4 regions of the Paenibacillus sp. JCM 9796 genome follow, and region 1 is predicted to be linked to each of the others. Evidence: riboswitches for the same ligand, from Rfam matches in the RefSeq annotation. Region 1 holds a riboswitch; each other region holds the start of a gene.
The links. A riboswitch is a leader RNA that binds a small molecule or an ion and turns the genes downstream of it on or off. The one in region 1 is predicted to bind cyclic di-GMP.
Positions count from the first base shown of each region.

Region 1 (5,595 bases):
AGCTGCACCGGTTGGATGAGACAAAACTTCACGTTTGAAAAAAGTCCCGTCTGTCCATTTTGCAATTCGGATATGGTACAAGGCACGAGACAACTCCCTGTTCTGATCAATAAGTCGATAGAAGCGTAATTTCCTATGCAAAAAGACTGCCCGAGAGGCAGTCTTTTTGCATGCAGGGGTATCCGAACGAAGAAGAGGCCTTGTAAACGGTCGAACGGGTTTGGGATTCGGGAGAGCCTGTCGGCATTCCCTTATCCTACTCCGCCGCTTGCGCCAAATGCTCTTTACAAAACGCATCCACGAGCGCAATCTCATCGTCTTCCATCTCAAACTCCAGATAACGTTCTGTCGTTCGCTCGAAAATTTCGTATTTGACAATTCCGCTGCTGTCTTCTTCGACTTTATAAATGACCCGAATATACAGGCCCTGTTCGGAGTACAATTCGTCATCCTCGGGCACCTCGATATCCAGGACGAACTCGTACCGCTTGCCCGCTAATATTCCATAAGGGTCCTTGACCAATTCCACTTCATATCCGGTAACCGTTAACATTGCTTCATTCCGCCTTCTGTTTCTAAAGTTAGTAAACGTGTGATTCTTTCATTATAGGAAGCTTCCTTGAGAAAAACAAATAAGGCCGGCTTGAAGCAGCAGCCGGCATTGAATAGGTCGTTCTATTTGTTCGGATTTATCGCAACCAGATCTGCAGGGCTCTGCGGAATGATTTCGTACGTTTCGTATTGACTCAAAATGCCTGTAATTTCATAGGTGCCCCCAACTCGAATCTCATGAAGATCAAGCAGACCCTCCATCGCAACCAGCGTAATGACGTTCCCTGCTTCATCCGCGACCGGAATGCGGTAAACGCCATCCGTGGGCCCGGCAGGAAGCTCCTTCATTTGTCCGGGCAGCTTTACCAGCTGTCCTTTCAACGCTTCCGCTCGTCCGGCATGATTCAAATCGGCCATTTGCAGAGAGCTCGGTGCAGGTACGGACTTATTCTTTTGCAGCACCTGAATCGGGGCGGCTGTCGGACGAATCTCCAGAAGGCCTTGGCGGTCGCCAACCACGCCCGTCACCTGAATCCGATTCCCCGCCTTCGCATCGGGACCGCGATAATCATAGATGTGAATGCCTCCGGTTTCGTCTTGAATATGGACCGACCGCTTCCCGCCGCGGATTCGCACCTGATTCTTCACGACGACCCCTTGTACGGTGACGAGCTGACCGGGGAGGTCTTTAGCTTCCATTACGGATACGAGCGGCGCTTCCCCGGTAGACGTACGCAAGACTTCGTTCCGGAATGCCGCGGCAGGCCCGATGCTTCCCGCGAACGCTTCAAACGGGATAGCGGTCAAGCTCAGAAGGATCAGCAGCATGAGGTGAGCAGCGTATTTCTTAAGCCAACGTTTCAATGAGATCCGCCTCCTGAGAGTACTTCAGTCTATAGGTATAGGATAGAAGACGGATGTTAACCGCATACGTGAACTATGTAAACATTTTGTTAAATCAGGCGCTCCAGCAGAAGGCCCCCACAAAGGTGCAAAGTGCGCATCCGGCTCCGCCCCAGCGAATGCCCGAGGCGGCCGCGGCTGCAACGTTTACGACGAGTATACCCCATTTGCGGGAAAACGATTCTAACGGCTTGAATTCCGTTCATCAAACCGTTACTCGGTAAAAGTAGCTTTTACCCGTTTGGATATATGAAAATACATCATCCAGATCCACGATACGATTACCGTCAAGCCCGTATTCGCTGCCAGCTTCATCTCATCGATGCTTTCCTTTTGAACGGCGTACAAATACATAGCGATCATCAAGCTAGCCCCTATATTTACGAGATAATAAGCCTTCATTAAGTTTGGGAGCGTCCGGCTTCTCTTCCACCATTTCGCAATGAGGATCAGATATACAGGAATCGACAGCAGGCTTAACGTATAGGAAAAGTAATAAAGCGGCTTGCTGACCGCAGCATTCGAGTCACTCATAAACAAACTGACAAGCGTTGCCGCCAACGAATAAACAAGGCCTACAGCCGGCAGGCTCAGCCATCCTCTAATGCCGGCAAAGACTTGATTCGTATCCGTTAGCTGCGTTTGGGCCAAATTCCCCGGACTCCCTTCCTGCAAGTCATTTTGGCTTGAAACCATGCTTAGCTCCCCCTGCTATTGAGATTTTTCGATGTCAAGAAATTTTTCATTAAACTTTTCTAATGAAATTCTAATAGTAGCGGCTCATCCCAGGCGCGAAGGGCTTCGCTCCGACCGCCGGTAATTCATGGAAGTTTAAGATATGGTATCGTTGTTCTTGCGGACAAGCCGTATCCAAACAACAACCTAAAGGGAGGAAATAAGAGATGAACAACACGAAGAAAAACCGTCTCGGTAAAACCTTGGTGGGAGTCAGCCTTAGCCTCTCCCTGTTTTTTTCGGGCAGCATGTTCTTGGCGCCTCAGTCGGCTCAAGCGGCCGTCGCAAGCAATGCTTCCGTAGCGGACAAAGTGATCTCAACGGGTAAACAATATCTCGGGACACGTTATCAATTCGGAGCTAAAGCCGGAAATACCAAAGCCTTTGACTGCTCCTCGTTCACGCAATATGTATTTAAACGAAACGGCATCAACATTCCCCGTTCGTCCAGGGACCAGGCTAAAGCTGGCACCTATGTTCCAAAAAGCAAGTTGAAGCCGGGCGATTTAATCTTCTCGGATACGAACAGAGACGGGGTTATTAATCACGTCAGCATTTATATGGGCGACGGAAAAATACTTCATACGTATAAAGTCGGCGTGGGAGTTACCATTTCCAATTTTAAAGGCAGCATTTGGGACAAGACTTACGTAACAGCACGTCGCGTGATTAAATAAGGGGAATACCTCTAGGCCATTATTTTATTATCTCATAGCTTGACTGCAAACATGCAGAGCTCACGAAGAGCTCTGCTCTTTTTTTATATTCATAGCCTCATCCCCAAGTATATACCTTCATCTATTCGCTGCCGGAACGCGGTTTCCCTGCTCACATCAGATACATCGCCACAATCGTCGTGACCGCCAAGCCGATCAGCACCGGCTTCAGATTGCGCCGGATGCAGGCGATGGGATAGGCGTTCGCGGAGGGAGGAGCCGATAACGGAAAGTACGTGCATCCGTCCCGGCATACTGTTAAGATGTGATCATAAGAGCAGCATACTACCCGAGATCGAGGAGGATTTACCGTGGAGTTCCGTTTGGAAAGAATCGAAAACAAGGTGGAGTTTTTTCAAGCGTACGACTTGAAATCGCTGGAGCGTCAAATCGACCAGCAAATTGAAAACAACAAAGCGCTCATGTTGGACGTATTTGCCGTTCAGCACCACACCGTATTTGATCCCAATGCGGGCAAGTTGTCGTACAGCGCCGTCGTTCATTTTAAGGCGAAATAAAGCGGCAGGATGCGTCCCAAGCGGCCAGGCTGCGCAAATCCGGACCTGCACCGGAGGCGAAAGCCGGCCGCCGCTCTCCGACTCTAGTGCGATAGCATTAAGACGAAAAACCCTTCCATTCTACATTATGGAACAACTTTCTACAAATCTTTACAATTCTATTACATAATAGTATGATAAGCTCATATAAACGACTGGATCTAGGAAATAAGACACGAAAAGGCACACTGTACGAAAGTGCAGGCCGCAAAGCTACAGGGGCTTCACGAAACGGGAGTTTCGTATGCCAGCCAGCTTCCGAACGCTCGGCTCTGGTACCTGGCGCGGAGACCGGTGATGGCTGGTCTCTTTTTTATGTATTCAATCAACAATCAGGAGGGCATTAGCATGGTAAAGGGCAATCGAACTCAGCGCAGTCAGAAGTTCCTCATTATTTTCACCCCCGGCATCGGGCTTATGAACCGCTTCAAATATGCCAGTAAGTTTTTATTAATCGGACTGCTTGTGCTCGTACCGCTCAGCATCTTCTTGTATTTGCAATTGTCCGCGTCCGCCAAAGAAATCGCTCTCACCGAGCAAAAGCAGGTCGGTCTGGAGTACGTGAGCCGGTTAAACGACTTTCTGATCGCGGTCGATGTTCACCGCGCATTGATTGTCGGTTCCATTCACGGCGATAAAGATTTGAAGTCCCAATTAGCCGCCAATGAGGAAGCCCTGGATCAAATCGTGGCCGGGCTGAACGAATTGGATGGCCGGTTAGGCGAGAGCTTGAATTCGACGGAACAATGGAAAGCTCTTCAATCGAAATGGTCGGAACTGAAAGGAAGGGGCGTCAGCCTCACGGGTCAAGATGCATTGGACCAATACGGTGCCATCTTGACGGATACCCGGGCGATCATCACGCGAATCGGCAATGCGTCGCATCTCGTGCTCGATTCCCAGCTGGACAGCTATTATTTAATGGACTCGACAGTCCGCCAATTTCCCACTCTGATGGATCGCGTCGGACGAGCACGTGCTCTGGCCGTTCATTACGCGGGGTCAAAGACGCCGATTTTCACCACGGAAGAACGAACCCTGACATCGCTGCTGGACCAAATCCGCACGTCGATGGATACCGTTAAAGGCAACCTTGAATCGCTCCGAACGGAGAACGAGATGCTGAGCTTCGAACTTCTCGATGCTTGGCAGGAGCATAACCAGCTCGTACTCCAACTGAATCGCTGGATAAACAATCAGATCATCATACCTAAACAAGTAGATCAGACTCCCAAAGCGGTATTCGATGACCTGTCCAATCTCATCAAGCAAACTCAAACTCATTACGACACCGAGCTGAAGGCTTACGAGCATCTGCTGCAGACGAGGCTGACTGGCTTGCATCAGAAGAACACGCTGTTCGTCTTGTTGGGTCTGCTCATCCCGCTCGCTTTGCTCTACATTTTTATCAGCTTTTATTTGTCAGTCAAACGAGCCGTCTCCGCGTTGGAGCAAACGGCCACGGAAGTGACGAACGGCAATCTCACCTCGCGGGTACAGCTTCAAACCCGGGACGAGCTTGCCATTGTGGGCAACTCGTTCAATCAGATGACCGAGGCGTTCCGCAACGCCATTCAGACGAGCATTACCGTATCGGAACGGGTGGCGGTCTCCGCCCAGTCGCTGACGCAAAGCGCTTCCCAGTCGACCGAGACCAGCAATCGGATCACGGATGCCATTCAGGAAGTTGCCCGGGGTGCGAATACGCAGCTGAAGGGCGCGGAAGAAACGTCCACAGCCATGGAAGAAATGGCTCAGGGCGTACAGCGGATCGCCGAGACGTCCTCCAGTGTCTCCGAAGCCGCAACGCAAACGTCCCAGCTTGCGCAGAAAGGGAACGACGCTGTCCGCAAGGCTGTCAAGCAGATGGAAAATATTCACAAGCACGTCGACACTTCCGCCAAGGTCATTGAGGAGCTGGGCGCACGATCGCAAGAAATCGGCAGCATCAGCAGCTTGATTACGGACGTCGCCATCCAAACGAATTTGCTGGCGCTAAACGCCTCTATTGAAGCCGCTAGAGCCGGCGAACACGGGGCCGGGTTTATGGTGGTCGCTTCCGAGGTGAAGAAGCTGGCAGAACAAACGAAGACGGCCGCCGCTCAAATTAGCGAGCTGATTCAACACATTCA
Region 1 is NZ_AP043723.1:618,712-624,306, forward strand. Features, by position in the region: gene ACZ439_RS03155 (cold-shock protein) at 1-129, shown strand, start outside; gene ACZ439_RS03160 (DUF6509 family protein) at 257-553, opposite strand; gene ACZ439_RS03165 (hypothetical protein) at 676-1,416, opposite strand; gene ACZ439_RS03170 (DUF2569 family protein) at 1,669-2,151, opposite strand; gene ACZ439_RS03175 (C40 family peptidase) at 2,358-2,867, shown strand; gene ACZ439_RS03180 (YrzA family protein) at 3,218-3,424, shown strand; cyclic di-GMP riboswitch class I at 3,636-3,726, shown strand; gene ACZ439_RS03185 (methyl-accepting chemotaxis protein) at 3,812-5,595, shown strand, end outside.

Region 2 (5,595 bases), 2.2 Mb from region 1:
GTGTACAGCCCGAGCAGCCTGTAAGCGGCACGGATCAATCGGTTCAACCCGGATTCGGCAAGGCCCAGCTCCTCCAGAAACATCTGCTTGTCCTCGCCTTCCAGCTCAGCGATCTCCGATTCCACCTTCGCGCTGATCGGAACCACTTCCGCGCCTTCGAGCGCCGCGTATTCGCGCACTTTCTGCACATACGGATTGCCGTCCGTGTCCGCAACCTCCGCCTCACTGACATTCGCCGCATACAACACCGGCTTCATCGTCAGCAGGTGCAGGTCGCGGATCAGCAAGCGCTCCTCATCACTCAGCTCGACGCTGCGCGCCGGCTTATCGTTGTAGAGCGCCTCCTTAATGCGTTCCAGACACTCGACTTCCTGCGCATATTTTTTGTCGCCGCCCTTCATGTTCTTCCGGGAGCGATCGATTCTTTTGTCCACCGAATCCACGTCCGCCAAAATCAGTTCCAGGTTGATCGTCTCGATATCGCTGATCGGGTCGACCGTTCCGGAAACGTGCGTAATGTTCTCGTCTTGGAAACAGCGTACGACATGCACGATGGCGTCCACCTCGCGGATGTGGGCAAGGAACTTATTGCCGAGTCCCTCGCCTTGGCTTGCGCCCTTGACCAATCCGGCAATATCGACGAATTCGAACGCCGTAGGCACGATGCGATTCGGCACGACGATTTCCGCCAAGCGGGTCAAGCGCTCATCCGGCACCTCCACTACGCCGACATTCGGATCGATCGTGCAGAACGGATAGTTAGCCGACTCCGCACCGGCCTGTGTAATGGCGTTAAACAACGTAGATTTACCGACATTCGGCAAACCGACGATTCCACAAGAAAGACTCATATATAAACAGCTCCTTATGCTCTGAACGGAATTTCAAATCCTGACATTATATTATATCCCAAAAGTAGGCCCCGTGTCATCTCCCTATGGGAAAAACCCTCCTTCCATTCGGAAAGAGGGCATGGTGACGGGCGCGTTACTGCGGCGGCTGCCCCGAAATACGGCGAAGCTCATTGGCCAGCCTGTGGAACTCCGCCTTGGCCGCCTGATCTTCTGCCGTGAAATAGGAGGCTGATAGAAAGCCGATGATCTTGTTCGCATCCTCCGCGCTAATTCGTGTCTGCGGTTCCGGCGCGGGCTCCGTCACAAGGCTGGCCCGGTACTCGTTCACAACGTCCTGAACGAAGCTCTGGAACGTCTTGCCGAGCAGCCGCAGCGGCTCCTGCGGATCGCTTCTCCTTGCCGGATCCAGCATATAGTGCCCGACGATATCGGTAGCCGGGTTTAGTCCGTACCGGTAACAAGCATACGCAAGGACCCATACGTACCGCTTGTAAGATTCCGTCAAGCTGATCCTGCCTCCGTAACAAAGCTCCACCGCGCCCGCCGCGTCGTTAGCGTCGTCGCCGTAACGCGCGTTATCGGTCGTTACGTTGTACACGACGTGATAGGCAATCTCAGCCGGTCCGGTCAGGAACGGTATGCACTCGATGATCTGTTTATCGTCCACAAACAGATGCGCGGAAGATGACATTTCATTGCGGGTATTTTCAAAATAAGACACATTCGCTGCGGCCGTTGACCCCGGATTTCCCGTATCGTGGGCCACCATAAACCGGCAGCGGGCTAACGCCGTCTTCGGACGCCGCTGGCTCGGCCCCGTCAAATAGCGTGGAATGATCTCATATTTCATAACAAAAGCCACCGTGCTCACCACCCTGCGGACATTTCGGAAGGTCTCGGGCGCTGGGGTCCCCAGCCGATCCGACGAGAATCCTTGCCTTACGATCAGCATATGCGAGCGCCCTGCAAGAAGTCCGTGGCATTGCCGGCCTCTATTTGAATATACGTTTGTTAAAATCGTCCCGTTTCGAACTGAAATGGTTTTCCACTTGCTTTTTCAACACAAACGCCCGCAGCGCATTGGCTTTGTCCGTTGGCATGTCGATGTAACGCGCTCCGTAATAGATTACGGTTTCTCCCGGATCCAACCGTATGATCTCGACTTGGCACGGCATCTCGAAGCCCAGGTCCAGCCGAACGTCGGCCATAGCATGCTTGCTTAACTCAATATCGCTCGGCAAAATAAACCCGAGCCCGCTGATGCTAATATTTCGAACCTCCAGCGCGACATGCTCCTTCAACAGTTGGAGCTCCGCATTCGGTTCGCGGATCGAGAGCAGGTGTCCGTCATGTTTGACGTCGACCCGCGGGTTCTCCCGCTTCTCGGCGAACCGGCTCCGATTCTGAGGGGGGTTGATAACCATCAGCGCTCCTTGATCTTTAGCTACGACCGTCGATTGGAACGTATAGATTCCGCCGGGTGAATAGACCGTTAATTTAACCGTATCCCCAAGCTCGAACGCCTTGTATTCCGAAATCTCAACTTCAAGAATATCACCCTCGGCATAAGTCAAAATGCCGGTCGAAACGAAATCCCGCTTCTCCACCGCCACCCGGCTGTTCAGCAGTATTCCGCTTGGGCTTCTATACGTTTCGTGGGTAAACTCGTAGGATATTTTTTCACTCGTAACGGACTTCATCACCTTCGTTACCACCTTTCGCTCTCATGTCGTCGTAAAAAATAAGCTGCATCTCAACATGCGAGACTACAGTCTGTTCACCGGTGCGCCCAATCGGCGGCCAGGCTGTCGTCATCCTCAATAAAGAAGATCTTAGACCCTAAGCTTTGCGTCCTTGCCTTTCGACAAGTTTGTCAAAAAAATGAATGATAACGACTATTTAACTAAACTTCACATCACCGAACTTGGGTACATATGCCCACATCTTGATCTCATTATAGGTGTTTCCTAAATCCCCTTCAAGAATATTCACACTTTTCACAAAAAATTAACAGCGCTTTTCCGTAAAAAAATTATTCACATGTTAACCGTTCTGTGGATAACTTATATATCCACACCCGGACTTGCCCTAAAAGCGCGATTTACCTACAATGGGGATAAGAAATTAATCCTCTTTATCCACATACTTATCCACAGCATGTGAGTAAGAATGCTTGTTCGTTTTTCTTACCCGCAATCGACGAATGACTAATGATGAATGAGGTGTAACGATTGATAGCCATAGAAGAACACGAGTATTTTATGCGGGCGGCAATCGAAGAAGCGCGGAAAGCCGAAGCGATCCGCGAAGTGCCGATCGGAGCGGTCATTGTTCGCGGCAGCGACATTATCGGCCGCGGTCATAACGTTCGGGAAACGGCCAAAGATCCGCTTGCCCACGCCGAACTGATCGCGATTAAACAAGCGAGCGAACAGCTGGACGCCTGGCGGTTGCTGGAATGCCGGCTTTATGTGACCCTTGAGCCGTGTCCGATGTGCGCCGGAGCGATCGTCCAGGCGCGAATTCCGCAAGTGATTTACGCATCCCCGGACCCAAAGGCCGGCTGCGCGGGGACGCTGATGAACCTGCTGCAGGAAGATAGATTTAACCATCGCGTCGACGTGATTCAAGGCGTTCTGCAGGAAGAATGCAGTTCCATGCTCACCCAATTTTTCCGTAGATTAAGGGGGAAGACGTAACCTAATTCCCTTTACAACGCCTATTTACCCATGCTAAAATATAATCGTTTCAGAAGTTCGAGACGTGGCTCAGCTTGGTAGAGCGCTTGGTTCGGGACCAAGAGGTCGCAGGTTCAAATCCTGTCGTCTCGACCATCCTATATGAACTACGAATTGCGGCGTAAACCGCAATTTTTTTATGCCCAAATTCCGATATCCCTCTCTTCTCCCGTTGTTTTCCCTCTCTCCCTTCAGTCTATTTTGTTAGCCCGTTCTCCGGCTTCCCGGCTATCACTGTACCGGCCGGTTATACGACGGATGGCTTGGGGGTCGGCATCGAATTTTTGGGCCGCGCCTTCGATGAAGCAACCTTGATTAAACTGGCCTACGCTTATGAACAGGGCACCCATCACCGGAAGCCTCCCGTTCTGGTTCCTTAAGGCCAGGGTCCTAAATAAAATCCCCTTCGTGCCGCTCTATTTCATACATAGCAGCCCGAAGGGGATTATTCCATATTTTCGACTCTTAGCCAGGGTTCGATTCGTTATTTGGGCCCTGCACTTCAACCTGCACGTCCTGCGGTAGCACTAACGTAACAGACATCTCCGGGTAGACCGAATTCAGGCCGCGGTAGACCGGAGGACGCTTCACCTGCACATACATCGTGTCGCCAACCGTTCGCACCGTGTAGAATTGCTCCTTGTCGACCGTCGGACGGTCTCCTTCCTGTACGCGGGTTCGGTAGGTGCCGAACAGGTGCATGGAACGCTCCGCCGTTTTGTCGATGCGAACCGGTTCGCCGGATGTTTGCACGACCAGCTTTTGGATGGCCGGATTTACCGGTTCCTGCAGTTCGGGCAAATCCGCCGTGACCTCGACTTCGCCTACGAGTTTGCATACTTCATCCGTCACCCCGAGACCGGTCAGCATCGTAAACATGAAACAGCCGGCGAACAACACCCCGACGAACAGGACGCTCATCCAATCATACCGGATGACCTCGCTCTCTTTCTTGGCGATGAACACATACGCGAGGATCTCCAGGCCAAGCAGCACAAGGACAATCGGCCACCAGCGGATGAAGCTGGTGAATGCGCCAAGTCCCTGCCATTGCGATAAGAACAGGAGGACTCCGAAGCCGATCAGCGTGAGCCCCATCGACAACGTGCCTACGCGCCATTTTCTCAATCTACTCCCCCCGCTTCCCTTTCTTGCCGCCCCATAATAGGCGTATCCCCCCGCCAATCAGCAGTACCGAAACGATAAAGGTTTGAAAATAGGTATGGTACCAGTTCAACACCCGCGACCGTACTTCTCTCGGCAGCCAAAGATCAAGCATATTCAACAGCACCTGATCCAGCAAATAATACAAACCCAGACCAAGCAATCCGATTCCGATCCAACGCTGCCGGTGGACGAGCCAATCCACGATGGGTGCATCCGTCAACGGCTCCCTGCCGGATTTCGAGATCTGCTGCAGCGCGTCGAAGAAGCTGTAAAACCATAGAATCGGAATCAAGAACAAAAATAACGACAACCGGAGCGCATCCATAAAATAAACGCTGAACAGAAAAGCCGCCATCAGCTGCAATCCCCGTTTTTGCAGGCCCAGGTACATATGTCCCGCTCCCGGAAACATGGACAGCAGCATCGCAATCGTTTTGTTTTTCTTGCCCGATTCGCGGCCGTCCTGAAAATCTTCGAATATCGTCCGATCAACCAGCGTCTCGCCCCGCTGCTTCCGGTGTAACTGCTGGACGCAGTCGAATAACCCATAGAGCCAAATAATCGGCAGCCCGCCCAGCAGGACCAGGAAATCATCCTGATTCGTCATCGCGGTTAAAAAAACCGTTACAACCCCCAGACCGAAGAACAACGCCAGGAACGCGAGACCGCGCTGCATCAGCCCGAGCTGGAAGTGTCCGAGTCCCGGAAGGAAGGATAGAAGTATCGTAAAGTGACGATCGCTTACGCTGCCGGACGGATATTGCGGCGGCACGCTGCCATATCGCGGTGGTTCCCCTTCCGAAGGCCGCTCCCGCTCCATGTGTCGCGGCATAGCT
Region 2 is NZ_AP043723.1:2,821,448-2,827,042, reverse strand. Features, by position in the region: gene ychF (redox-regulated ATPase YchF) at 1-851, opposite strand, end outside; gene ACZ439_RS13660 (peptidoglycan recognition protein family protein) at 988-1,704, opposite strand; gene ACZ439_RS13655 (PilZ domain-containing protein) at 1,847-2,554, opposite strand; cyclic di-GMP riboswitch class I at 2,647-2,739, opposite strand; gene tadA (tRNA adenosine(34) deaminase TadA) at 3,116-3,553, shown strand; tRNA gene ACZ439_RS13645 (tRNA-Pro) at 3,612-3,688, shown strand; partial or broken gene ACZ439_RS13640 (amidase family protein) at 3,799-3,972, shown strand; gene ACZ439_RS13635 (LiaI-LiaF-like domain-containing protein) at 4,058-4,720, opposite strand; gene ACZ439_RS13630 (hypothetical protein) at 4,722-5,595, opposite strand, start outside.
Region 2: linked by a shared signal. The riboswitch ahead of ACZ439_RS13655 (PilZ domain-containing protein) and the one ahead of ACZ439_RS03185 (methyl-accepting chemotaxis protein) in region 1 are both predicted to bind cyclic di-GMP.

Region 3 (5,595 bases), 1.1 Mb from region 1:
TCAAAAAGAAGGCAGGTCATCAATGTTTTTTGAATGGTGCCCTTTACAGTCGGGTCATCCGGTATCATAGCTTCGTACTCTCCCTTAACGATTAAATATGAGGATCAGGGAGGACCCTTCACCGGGAATCGTGGAAAGCAGCACCCGTTCCGTCATTTTCATCATGAGCGTGAATCCTTGGCCGAGTGATTTTTTTGTCGAATAACCCGCCATGAGCGCAGCATTCGGAAGATGCTTTAACGGAAAGCCCGGCCCTTGATCTTCCACGAGGAGATGGATGGCAGCGTCGGTTATAAACATGGTCATCTTTCCTTCGCGAGCATGCTTGAGAATATTCGTAATCGCCTCAGAAATAACAAGGAGATGGCTCATGATCGCGGTCTGCGGGATCCCAATACCGATCAGACTTTGTTTGGCGAGCTCCCTGGCTTTCGGAATGTCCGATCGTTCGATAACCGGGGCTGTGCACAATAGCTTGCCTGCCTTGTATGGCTCCACCTCATGTTTGCGGATCAGCAGAAACTTTCGCTGCGTGATGGCATACATCACGTCGCGGTACACCTGCCATACTTCATCCTCTTCGGGATGGCCGACCGGCTCGATTGTAGGAGCGGAAGGGATATATTGGGTTAGATCTTGTTTAATTTCTTCATAAGTCTTCAAGAAGCAGCGATGATGCCGATCCGAAAGATGCATTTCCTTTATTTTCAGATAAACATCCTCCTGCTTCTCCACCATTTCCACCAAACGAGCAGCCAGTGATAATAAATACCGGCCCTCATCGTTCTTAGGTTGAGGTTCGTTCTCCGCTGCAGTGAAGGACAGGTAGATCAGAAATCCCGATTCCCCTTTACCCCTATTCAGATGTTGACTCATACGATTGGCAATCCATCCAATCAAGGCGCGCCGTTGATGATCATGGATATTATCGCCTGATAAGGGGGAAGGTAGAGGGGCCCGCGCATTTAGAGCTCCTGCATGAAAATTCCCAAAAAATTTAGGAAATATGGATTTCACAATCGACACTTCCCCCTTTACAAAATCCCGAGCGGAGGCATAACCGTCATTTCATCAACGACCGAACCTTCTGGTTGACATAAGAGATACACCAAATGCTTGGCTAACGATTGAACGGGAATCATGTCGGATGCATCCGGCTTCAGTTCCATCCGGTCCCAGAATGGAGTCGCTACCGCGCCGGGCAATACGGCCGTTACCTGTATGCCTTTATTCCTCAATTCCGCTTGCAATACTCTCGTTAATCCCAGTACCCCGAATTTCGAAGCGGAGTAACCGCCGCAGCCGGGCAGTGCCGTCGTGCCGGCGACAGATACGACGTTAATCATTTTACCGGCACGGTTTTCAACCATATGCCTTCCGAAATATTGGCAGGCGAGGAACGTACCTTTCAAATTAACGGCGATCATTCGATCGAAATCGTCACTGGACATCGTCAACACCGATTCGAACACCCCTGTGCCCGCACTGTTGATGAGTGCATCAATGGTGCCGAACCGCGATATCGCCTCTTCGGCAAATCGGCTAACGCTATCTTCATTCGTTACGTCCAAAGGGACGGCTAGCGTATTCGCATTCATCTGAGAGGCTGCCTGCTTTAATTCGGCTTCATGTCTTGCTCCCAGCACAAGATTCGCTCCCAATTGACTGAGCAATAATGCCGTTTCTTTGCCGATCCCGCGGGACGCCCCGGTAATTGCAACGGTTTTTCCTTGGAGCTGCAGAAAGTCAATCATCTCATTCACCCGGTCCGCAATACTCGAAATAATTTTTTTCCGTTTCCCACAGTCCGACTTTTCGGAGCTTGGGAAGATGCGGTCGCAGCATGTTGTAGATCACGAGCGCTACGACCTCGGATGTCGGATTCAACTCTTTAAATTCAGCCGTATCCAGGTTCAGATGCTTATGATCCAGCTTATCCAGCACTTCTCTTTCCACAATGGCATCCAAATCCGCCAAATTCATGATCATGCCCGTTACCGGATCCGGCTCGCCTTCGACGGTGACATCAAGGTAATAATTATGTCCGTGCCCATGCGGATTGTTGCATTTGCCGAACAATTTCTTATTTTCCTCCGGCGACAAATGCACGCTATGTAATCGGTGCGCAGCGCAAAAGTGATATTTGCGTGTAAGTCGTATCAAGCATCCCGCCTCCTTTACCGAACTTAAATAGTGGTTTTCATGTAATTGAATCCGGTGCAATTCGCAATCTTGAAACCGCTGTTCCAGCGAATTCCAGATGTACTCAACTACATTTTCCGTAGTCGGTATGCGATGCTGAAAATAGGAATGTTCACGGTCCAAAAACTTCCCGTCGAGCTCCTCTTCCACAAATGAACTCACGATTTGTTTAATATCCGTTGTATTGACAACAATCCCGGATTTTTCATTCAATCGTCCCTTGACCATCACTTCCAGCTTGTAATCATGCCCATGGCCGCTGGAGTTGCTGCAGCGCCCGAAGACCCGGAGGTTTTCCTCTTCGCTCCACTGGGGAACCCGATAAACGTGAGTTGCCGAAAAATCGATTCTTCTCGATAAATAAAGCATCGCCGTTTCCCCCTTCCTAGGCTCTGGATATGGAACGGTCAAACTCTTCACATAGCGAGACGTTGTCGGCAAATATCCCCTTCTTCACCGTTGTCACCGTAGACGTTCCCGGTTTTTTCACGCCCCGCGCGCACATGCATAAGTGAGTTCCCTCCACGGTTACAATGACACCCTTCGGCTTCAGCACATTCAATACGGCACTCGCAACTTGCTGCGTCATTCGCTCTTGCACCTGCGGACGCTGCGAGACCAGCTCTACCAATCTGGCAAATTTGCTTAAGCCGACGATTCTCCCATCCGGAATATATCCGATGTGCGCCTTTCCATAGAACGGGATCAGATGATGCTCGCAGAAAGTGTAATAAGTCATATCCTTTACGGTGATGATCCCGTCGTACTCCTCTTCGAACGTTGTCGTCAGCGCCGATTCCGGATTCACCCCCACACCTGAGAACACTTCCCGGTACATTTTCGCGACTCGTTTCGGTGTATCCAGCAGACCTTCCCGGTCCGGATTTTCCCCTATTTGCTCGAGAATCGTTCGAATGCTGTCTTCAAGAACATCTTTACTTGCCAAATTGGTATTTGATCGTATGGTCATCTAGTATTTCCCTCCTTAGAAACAACAAAAAATCCAGTCCGAATAGAACTGGATTCGTATATACAGATCCGTCCCTAATTCGGCGGCCCAGCCGTCATAGCGTTACCGCCTTAGACCCGAAGCTTTGCGTCCCCACCTTTCGATGAGTTTGCCATTATCGTTAAGAATATAAGCCAAGTATAGTCTATTATACCTAGATAAGCAATGATTTCTTTATTGAAATCTTTGATATAACGACATTTTTCGACGCTATATGAGAATAAAGTCGAAAAATACGTGATATTATCGCGCATTTTTTCGACATTTGATGCCAAAGGCGGATGAAGCCGCACAGGTTGCATAAACGAAGAGACGGGGCAAGACGGGCTGCATGCACCCGCCTTACTCCGTCTCTCCTTGTTAGCAGCAGCGATTGATCTTACCGCTTTCATAACGCTCGTGAAGCGACAGCATATAGAACTCCTTCTCCGTCAAAGGGGTTTCATGCGGATGGCGCTCTTGCTGATGCTTCAAGTATTTCTCATAGTCCGGAATACTGAAAATGACCTTGATTGTCGCTTTGGCCTTGCTGGCAAAGCTCGTTATCGTTCTCATGGCATCAGGCTCCAAAAGTAGATTTGACAAACGGCGCTTCTTTTAATACCGGTTTTTGTTTTTGGATCAAAATTTTGTACCAGACGCGTAAAGATTCAATAATCATCAGGATCACCACAATCTCGAAGAAGATCGTGAGGCCTGCATCGATATAGTTGTTCGTCACAATCTGATGCATGACGTCCATATTTTTGGCAGGCGCGATGACTTGCCCCTGATCGATCCCGTCCTGGTATTTCTTCGCAGCCGCCAAAAAGCCGATGCTTGCCTGAGAGGAGAACGTTTTTTGGAAGCCGGCCGTTAATGTCGTTACCGCGAGGAACACGAACGGCACGATTCCTACCCAAGCGTAGCGGGCCTTGCCCATTTTGATCATAATCGTCGCCGCGACGGCGAGAGCGATGGCAGCCAACATTTGGTTCGCAATCCCGAACAGCGCCCACAACGAATTGATGCCGCCGAACGGATCGATGGCTCCTTGATACAAGAAGTAGCCCCAGGCCAAGCAAACAATAAACGAAGCCAGGAAATTATACTTGAACACTTTCGTTTGAGCAAACGGCTTGTAGAAGTTGCCGATCAAATCCTGAAGCATAAAGCGTCCTACCCGTGTGCCCGCATCCACAGCCGTTAAAATAAAGACCGCTTCGAACAAAATCGCGAAATGGTACCAGAATGCCTTGGCCCCGGCCAGGAACGTTGAAAAGATTTCCGCCATGCCGACGGCAAGCGTCGGCGCCCCGCCCGTTCTGGAGAGAATGGTGTTTTCACCGATTTCTTTGGCTGTGTTCGTAATTTGTTCCGGTGTCAGCGTGAAGCCCCAGGATGAAATTTTGGCGGCGACGGCAGCGGGATCGGTTCCAATAACGGCCGGCGACGAGTTCATAGCGAAGTAAATGCCGGGCTCCAAGGCGCACGCGGCGATCAAGGCCATGACGGCGACGAAGGATTCCGCGGCCATACCGGCATATCCGATGAAGGGCGCATGACTTTCTCTTTCGATCAGCTTTGGTGTCGTCCCGGAAGAAATCAGGGAATGAAAGCCGGAAACGGCGCCGCATGCTATGGTAATGAACAAGAACGGGAATAAATTGCCGGAGAATACGGGACCGGTCCCATCGATAAACTTGGTCACAGCCGGCATTTGCAGCTCCGGCAATGTCACCAAAATACCGCCCGCCAGTAAAATGATGACGCCGATTTTCAAGAAAGAGCTTAAATAATCTCGGGGTGCAAGCAGTACCCACACCGGCAAAATCGAAGCGATCAGGCCATATACGACCATCATCAGGGCGATCTGCGGCGCGGTGAAGGTGAACATCTTCGCCAGCACCGGATTGGCGGCAACAAATTGTCCTGCCCATAATACGATCATCAATAGAACAAAACCGATAATGGAGCCCTCAATGACTTTCCCCGGTCGAATAAATCGCATGTAGAAGCCCATGAAGATGGCGATCGGCATCGTCATGGCGATCGTAAACATTCCCCATGGAGACTCCGCCAACGCTTTCACGACGACGAGTCCAAGTACGGCGACGATGATAATGAGGATCGCCAGCGTTGCAATAGAAGCTAACGTGCCGCCGAATCGGCCGACTTCGTCTTTCGCCATCTGACCGAGCGACTTCCCGTCCCGCCGCATGGATCCGACAAGCGTGACGAAGTCCTGCACGCAGCCCGCAAGTACAGCTCCGATAATAATCCACAGAATGCTCGGCAAATACCCCATTTGTGCGGCCAAAATCGGACCGACCAGCGGACCGGCTCCGGCGATCGCCGCAAAGTGATGGCCGAAGAGCACGTATTTATTCGTCGGGACGTAGTCC
Region 3 is NZ_AP043723.1:5,216,573-5,222,167, reverse strand. Features, by position in the region: gene ACZ439_RS25150 (alpha/beta hydrolase) at 1-68, opposite strand, end outside; gene ACZ439_RS25145 (ATP-binding protein) at 85-876, opposite strand; gene ACZ439_RS25140 (SDR family oxidoreductase) at 1,035-1,754, opposite strand; gene ACZ439_RS25135 (6-carboxytetrahydropterin synthase) at 1,756-2,571, opposite strand; gene folE (GTP cyclohydrolase I FolE) at 2,588-3,172, opposite strand; cyclic di-GMP riboswitch class I at 3,251-3,335, opposite strand; gene ACZ439_RS25125 (CstA-like transporter-associated (seleno)protein) at 3,572-3,766, opposite strand; gene ACZ439_RS25120 (carbon starvation CstA family protein) at 3,771-5,595, opposite strand, start outside.
Region 3: linked by a shared signal. The riboswitch ahead of folE (GTP cyclohydrolase I FolE) and the one ahead of ACZ439_RS03185 (methyl-accepting chemotaxis protein) in region 1 are both predicted to bind cyclic di-GMP.

Region 4 (5,595 bases), 530 kb from region 1:
CCGGCTTGTACATACATACGGAAACAGCGAAGAACGGTTGCTTTCGGCGGCCCGATTCTATACAATAAGAAAAAACGCACAGTAGGAGAAGTGACTGGACATGAAATGCAAGATTTCGCGCAATGCGGCCAAAGTGTTGTTGGCCGAGATGGAGCAAGAAGAGAATAAAGAATTAAAGCTTCGCGTGTATGTGACTCATGCGCATGGCGACCATGCCCACTACGGACTCAGCATGGATACGCCGACCGAGAACGATGTCGTCGTTTCGACAGATAAAGGAATCGACGTTATTCTGCAAAAGGACGAGCCGCTGCTCGACGGCGTTCGGATCGATTATTTCTATGTGCCGGAAGAAGGATTCGCGGTAACGAATCCAAGCAAGGGCAATAACGGGGACCACTAGCACATCGTTCACAGGGAGTTCCCCGGTGTCAGCCGCTTGAAGAAAGGAATTACCGCATGGTCAACGATATTCGCGTTTGCGACAAATGCAAACATATGAGAATGAAAACCGCCGTTCCGAAGCTGCAGAAGCTTGTGCCCGACGCCGAGATCAAAGTCGGCTGCAAGTCTTATTGCGGCCCGTGCTCGCGGTTTGCCTTCATCTTCATTAACGGCCGGTATGTAACCGGCAAGACGGAAGACGAAGCGATCGAGAAGGCGAGCAAATACGTGAAATAAATCATGCAAGAAGATCAGATCCTCGGGCCTCAGGGCACCGGGGATTTTTGATTTGACGCCGGAAGGGATGCGCGGCACGAATTTCGGCGTCCAGACATGATCCGGGGGCGGCCAATTTCCGGGACCGGTAATCGGGGCTATGTGCTCGGTCAATGGGGCGGAGGCCCGCTTTTTGTAACGGTTGCCATGATCGCGTTGACGGGTATCATTTTTTACTGGAAAGGGTACCGGTTATTCAAAATCATACAAAATTCCCAATTTTTTTTATGAAAATGGGATGAAAGAACTATGTATTCGTGACCTTCTATCTTATATTCTTAATAAAGAACATCTCCATGAACAGACACAATTCGAGCGCACTCGATAAGGGCAACCCGGACGAAAGTCTGCGGACGCAAAGCTATAGGGGCTTAGGCGCAGGAGAGCAGCGCTATGCCAGCCAGTTGTCGAAGGCACGGAGTGATCGCGATCCTTTCAACAGCGGCTCCCGACCAGGGGAGCTTTTTTTGGTGTGAATAGATGAAGGAGGAGAACCCGGCGATGGACCAGGAACGCAGCATCTTAAATAAGAAGGGGTTTTACACGAAAATCGGCGATGATTTCATCGGAGTCTTCCTATCTGCTGAAGGACCGAAATTGTTCATAAATCGTGACGTGTACGAGCTGACGTCCCCGCATTGGGATGTCGAGATGATTCGCGGGCGCAGCCGGCAAATCATCACGTTTTACTGGATGGGCGAAGTGAAGCTCTCGATCTGCTGCGAATCGAACCACGACGTATTTCTACCGTTGTTCGATTACTTGATGTGCCGTCCTCAGCTGAAGCACGCTTAGTATAGCTTAGGCAGCGAACGACTGCGGCTTTCTTTGAACCCGATTGGGCCTCTGAGCATACGATGTGGGGTGGCCGGATCATTCCCATCCGGCACGGAACAATCGGATCATTGGAGGCATGTTTGTGAAAAACTCGGAGGTTATCGAGTCGGCGTTATTTGAACATCGGTTTTGGCTTCAGGTGCTCGGTGATCATGCCAGGTTCATCCGGGTAAGCTTGCCGGTCGATGAACGGGAAGAGGCGCAGCGGGCGCTCGGCTTCGTTCAAGCATTCGACGACTTGCTGAAGAAGGCGCGTTCGGATAAGTTCCCGGCAGAGGCGGGAGCTTTGACGCAGGACGCGTACGGGCTGACACAAGACCTTCGCGCGTTCAAGCTGCGCTTGCTGGAGCGGCATTTGATCGGCAAGATCGCAATCCAGCTGCCGCCCGCGTTCTTGAGCCATATGGTGAACGAAGCAGAGGAGTATTTACGCGTACTGGGGTACTTGTTATCCGGGCGCCCGGCGCCGGTATTCGATGCGGTGCACCACCACATCGTATGGCTCCAGGACGCCTACGGCCATGCGGGCTCCATTGCAGCCGGCTTGGATATGACGGAATCCCGTTTGGTGGAACTGGCCAGATCGTTCGACCGGCAATTCCGCGAGTATTACCTGAAAGCGGTGGAACTGGCGGGCTTTCTGCGCACGAACATCAAGAAATTCCCGGCTTTAGCCCGGTTTAATAAAGAGGTTGAGCTTGAAATGACGCTGTTCAAGCAGTTTCTGAGCGAGCTGGAAGAGCTCCGTTTAAGCGGGCAGGCGCTCGGTGTGCTTTCGCCCTTGATGGCGGATCACATGGCTCGGGAGGAGTGTTATTACTTGCTTAAGCTGTCTCAGGTGTCGGAAATCAAAGCGATGAGCTGCGATCCGACGAAGCCGAGGACGGAAGTGTAACGAAACCCTATCGGCCGACGCCGGCAGCGCATCCGTTTACCGGGGAACGTACCCCGAAGACGGATGCGTTTTTTTGCATGGTTTACGCGCTGGAAGGGCGCATGCCAAAAAAAGCTTAGGAGCGTCTGCCCTAAGCTTTTTTTGGCTGCTCCTCACAGCGTATAGGCGCAATCTGCATTAATTCCCGCTCGTACTCGAATCCTTCCGCCAGCCGAACAAGCCGCCCGGGGCGAAAAATTGGTATAACGCGCATTCGATGCGTCCGTTAAACAGCTTGCGCTTCTTATCGGCTTTTCGCCCGAGATAATGCTCCATTTGCTTGCTCGGGCTGAGGATGAAGGCCGACCAGTTCGGCAGCTGCTTATGCATCTGCCCGAATTGGCGCAGCGCGCGTTCGACTTCTTCGCGGTCGCCGAGCCTTTCGCCGTATGGCGGGTTCGTGATCAGGCAGCCGTAATCGCCGGCCGGCAGCGCTTTGCTGACCGGAAGCGTATGGAAGCGAAGCTCCTTGGCGAGGCCTGCGGATTTGGCTGCAGCTAACGCCACTTCGATGGCGGCGGGGTCGATGTCCGAGCCGCCGATTTGCAGCGGGATATCGTCCTTGACCAGATCAAAGGCTTCCTCCCGTGCTTCGCTCCATAACGCTTCCGAAATCACAGGCCAGCTCTCCGCGTTGAAGCTGCGCCGCAGGCCGGGGGCTATATTCCAGCCGATCATCGCCGCTTCGATCGGGATCGTGCCGGAGCCGCAGAACGGGTCGTAGAGCGGCCGTTCAGGCTGCCAACGGCTGAGCAGCACCATGGCGGCCGCCATCGTTTCCTTCAGCGGCGCTTCCGTCACCAATTTGCGGTAGCCTCTCTTATGCAGTCCGGGACCGGTCGTATCCAGCGTGATCGTGGCGATGTCATTGAGCAGCGACACCTCAATCACGTAACGGCCTTCGGTTTCGCGGAACCATTCCGTGCCGTACCGCTGCTTCATGCTTTCCACGACCGCTTTCTTCACGATGCCTTGGCAAGCGGGGACGCTGGACAATTGCGATTTGTGCGAACGTCCTTCGACGGGGAACTCTCCGTCTTCCGGAATCCAGTCCGGCCAAGGCAGCGCTTTGACGCCTTCAAACAAGTCGTCGAACGTGCGTGCTTCGAATTGCGCCATCTTGATCAAGACGCGATCCGCCGTGCGCAGCCATAAGTTTGCGCGGCAAACAGCGAGCAGGTCGCCTGTAAAAGTAACGCGGCCGTTCTCCACGGTGACTTGCTCGTAACCCAAATCGCGAACCTCGCGGGCCACGACGGCTTCAAGCCCCATGGGAGCAGTGGCGATCAATTCAATGGAACTAAAGGATGGGAAAGACATAGGTGAGTTTCACTCCGAATCAAACAAGTTGAACTGCGTTGGCAAAAGCCATACAATTACCTAGTATAGGCGATTCGCAATCATTATACAACGCGGATCGCGATGAGAACGAGGGGAGGCCGGCAAGGATGGAATCGAATTGGACGCAGGAATCGTACGCGGATTCGTTATTTGACAAAGACGAAACGTTGGAGCGGGTATTGGAATCGATTCGTAAGCAAGGGATGCCCGAAATTTCCGTTGCTCCGGGTTACGGAAGACTGCTGACGCTGCTGGTGCGCATGAACCGTGCCGAGCAGGTGCTTGAAATCGGGGCACTCGGGGGGTACAGCGGCATTTGTTTGGCACGGGGGCTGACGGAGCGAGGGAAGCTGACGTCCCTGGAGCTGAAGCAGCCGTACGCCGATCTGGCTTACGAGAACCTGAAGCTCGCCGGCTTCGGCGAACAAGTCGAGTATTATGTAGGGGAGGCGCTCGACAGCTTGCAGCGGCTTGCCGAGGAGGGGCGCCGGTTCGATTTCTTTTTCATCGATGCGGACAAAGGCAACTATTTGAATTATTTGGAATGGGCGATCAAGCTGGCGCGTCCGGGGGCGCTCATCGTCGGCGACAATACGTTCATGCGCGGCAAGACGATCAATCCGAATGAGAAAGGAAACGCAGTGACGCGCATGCGAGAGTTCAACCAGCGGATTGCACGGGATCCCCGTCTGGATGGCGTCATGCTGCCGGCCTATGACGGCCTTGCCATCGCACGGGTTAAGGGATAGGCGAAGCTTTCCCCGGAACAGTGTCTCTCCGGGATGCCCGGTCCATTCAGGCAAGCCAGCCGCCTGTGGGCATGAAAGCGAACCTCCCCTATTCGGAGCTGCCCGAACGGGGGAGGTTTGGTGTGCTTATCAATGACTTGTGCGCCCAGAAGGCGTTGACGAGCAGCAGCGCGCCGGAGATGAGAAAGATTTGCTGGATCGTGATCAACCCGGAGACGGCGCCTCCAACGACCGGACCGAGCATGTTGCCCAGGCTTAGCGCACTGGAGTTAAAGCTGTAGGAGCGGCTTTCCATACCGGTGGGCGTATGCTTACGGATCAAGGCGTTCACCGTAGGCAGCAGTCCGCCGAGGAAGATGCCGAGGAAGAACCTTGAAGCGAACAACTGCCAGACGTTGTGCACCATCGCTTGCGGCACGGAGGCGATCGCGGAGCCGACCAGGCACACGATGAGAATACGTTCAGGCCCGATCCGGTCAGAAAGGCGACCGAGCAGGGGAGACGCAATCATGTTGGAAAATCCGGTGATGGAGCCGACGAGTCCCGCATAAAAGGCAACCATCGCGTCCTGTCCGTGCAGCTTTTGCACGAATAACGGCAGGAGCGGCTGTACGCTGAGCAGCGAGAATTGAATCAGGAAGGTGACCGCGTAAATCGATGGCAGCTGCGGGCTTTTGCGCAGCTCGGCGAAGGCCGCCATCATCGACTGCTTCGGTTTCTGGGACGCTCGCTTGGCATCGAACGTTTCCTTCACGAGGAAAGTCGCAAGCAGGGAAGCGGCGAACAGCAGCGCGCCCGTCACGAAGAAGATGGGCCGAAATCCGATCCACTCGGCCATCAGACCGCCAAAGAACGGGCCCAGAATAGAGCCGGCGACAGCGCCGGATTGAAGCGTGCCCATGGCGAAGCCCATTCTCTCACGCGGCGTATTCGCCGACATGAGCGCAACGGCGGCCGGCATGAAGCCGGCTATGGTGCCGTTCAGCATCCGCAGGAGCAGCAAGTGCCAGGCCG
Region 4 is NZ_AP043723.1:1,147,821-1,153,415, reverse strand. Features, by position in the region: gene ACZ439_RS05655 (iron-sulfur cluster assembly accessory protein) at 101-403, shown strand; gene ACZ439_RS05650 (YuzB family protein) at 460-681, shown strand; cyclic di-GMP riboswitch class I at 1,040-1,132, shown strand; gene ACZ439_RS05645 (hypothetical protein) at 1,222-1,515, shown strand; gene ACZ439_RS05640 (DUF2935 domain-containing protein) at 1,640-2,452, shown strand; gene ACZ439_RS05635 (THUMP domain-containing class I SAM-dependent RNA methyltransferase) at 2,630-3,811, opposite strand; gene ACZ439_RS05630 (O-methyltransferase) at 3,940-4,581, shown strand; gene ACZ439_RS05625 (MFS transporter) at 4,670-5,595, opposite strand, start outside.
Region 4: linked by a shared signal. The riboswitch ahead of ACZ439_RS05645 (hypothetical protein) and the one ahead of ACZ439_RS03185 (methyl-accepting chemotaxis protein) in region 1 are both predicted to bind cyclic di-GMP.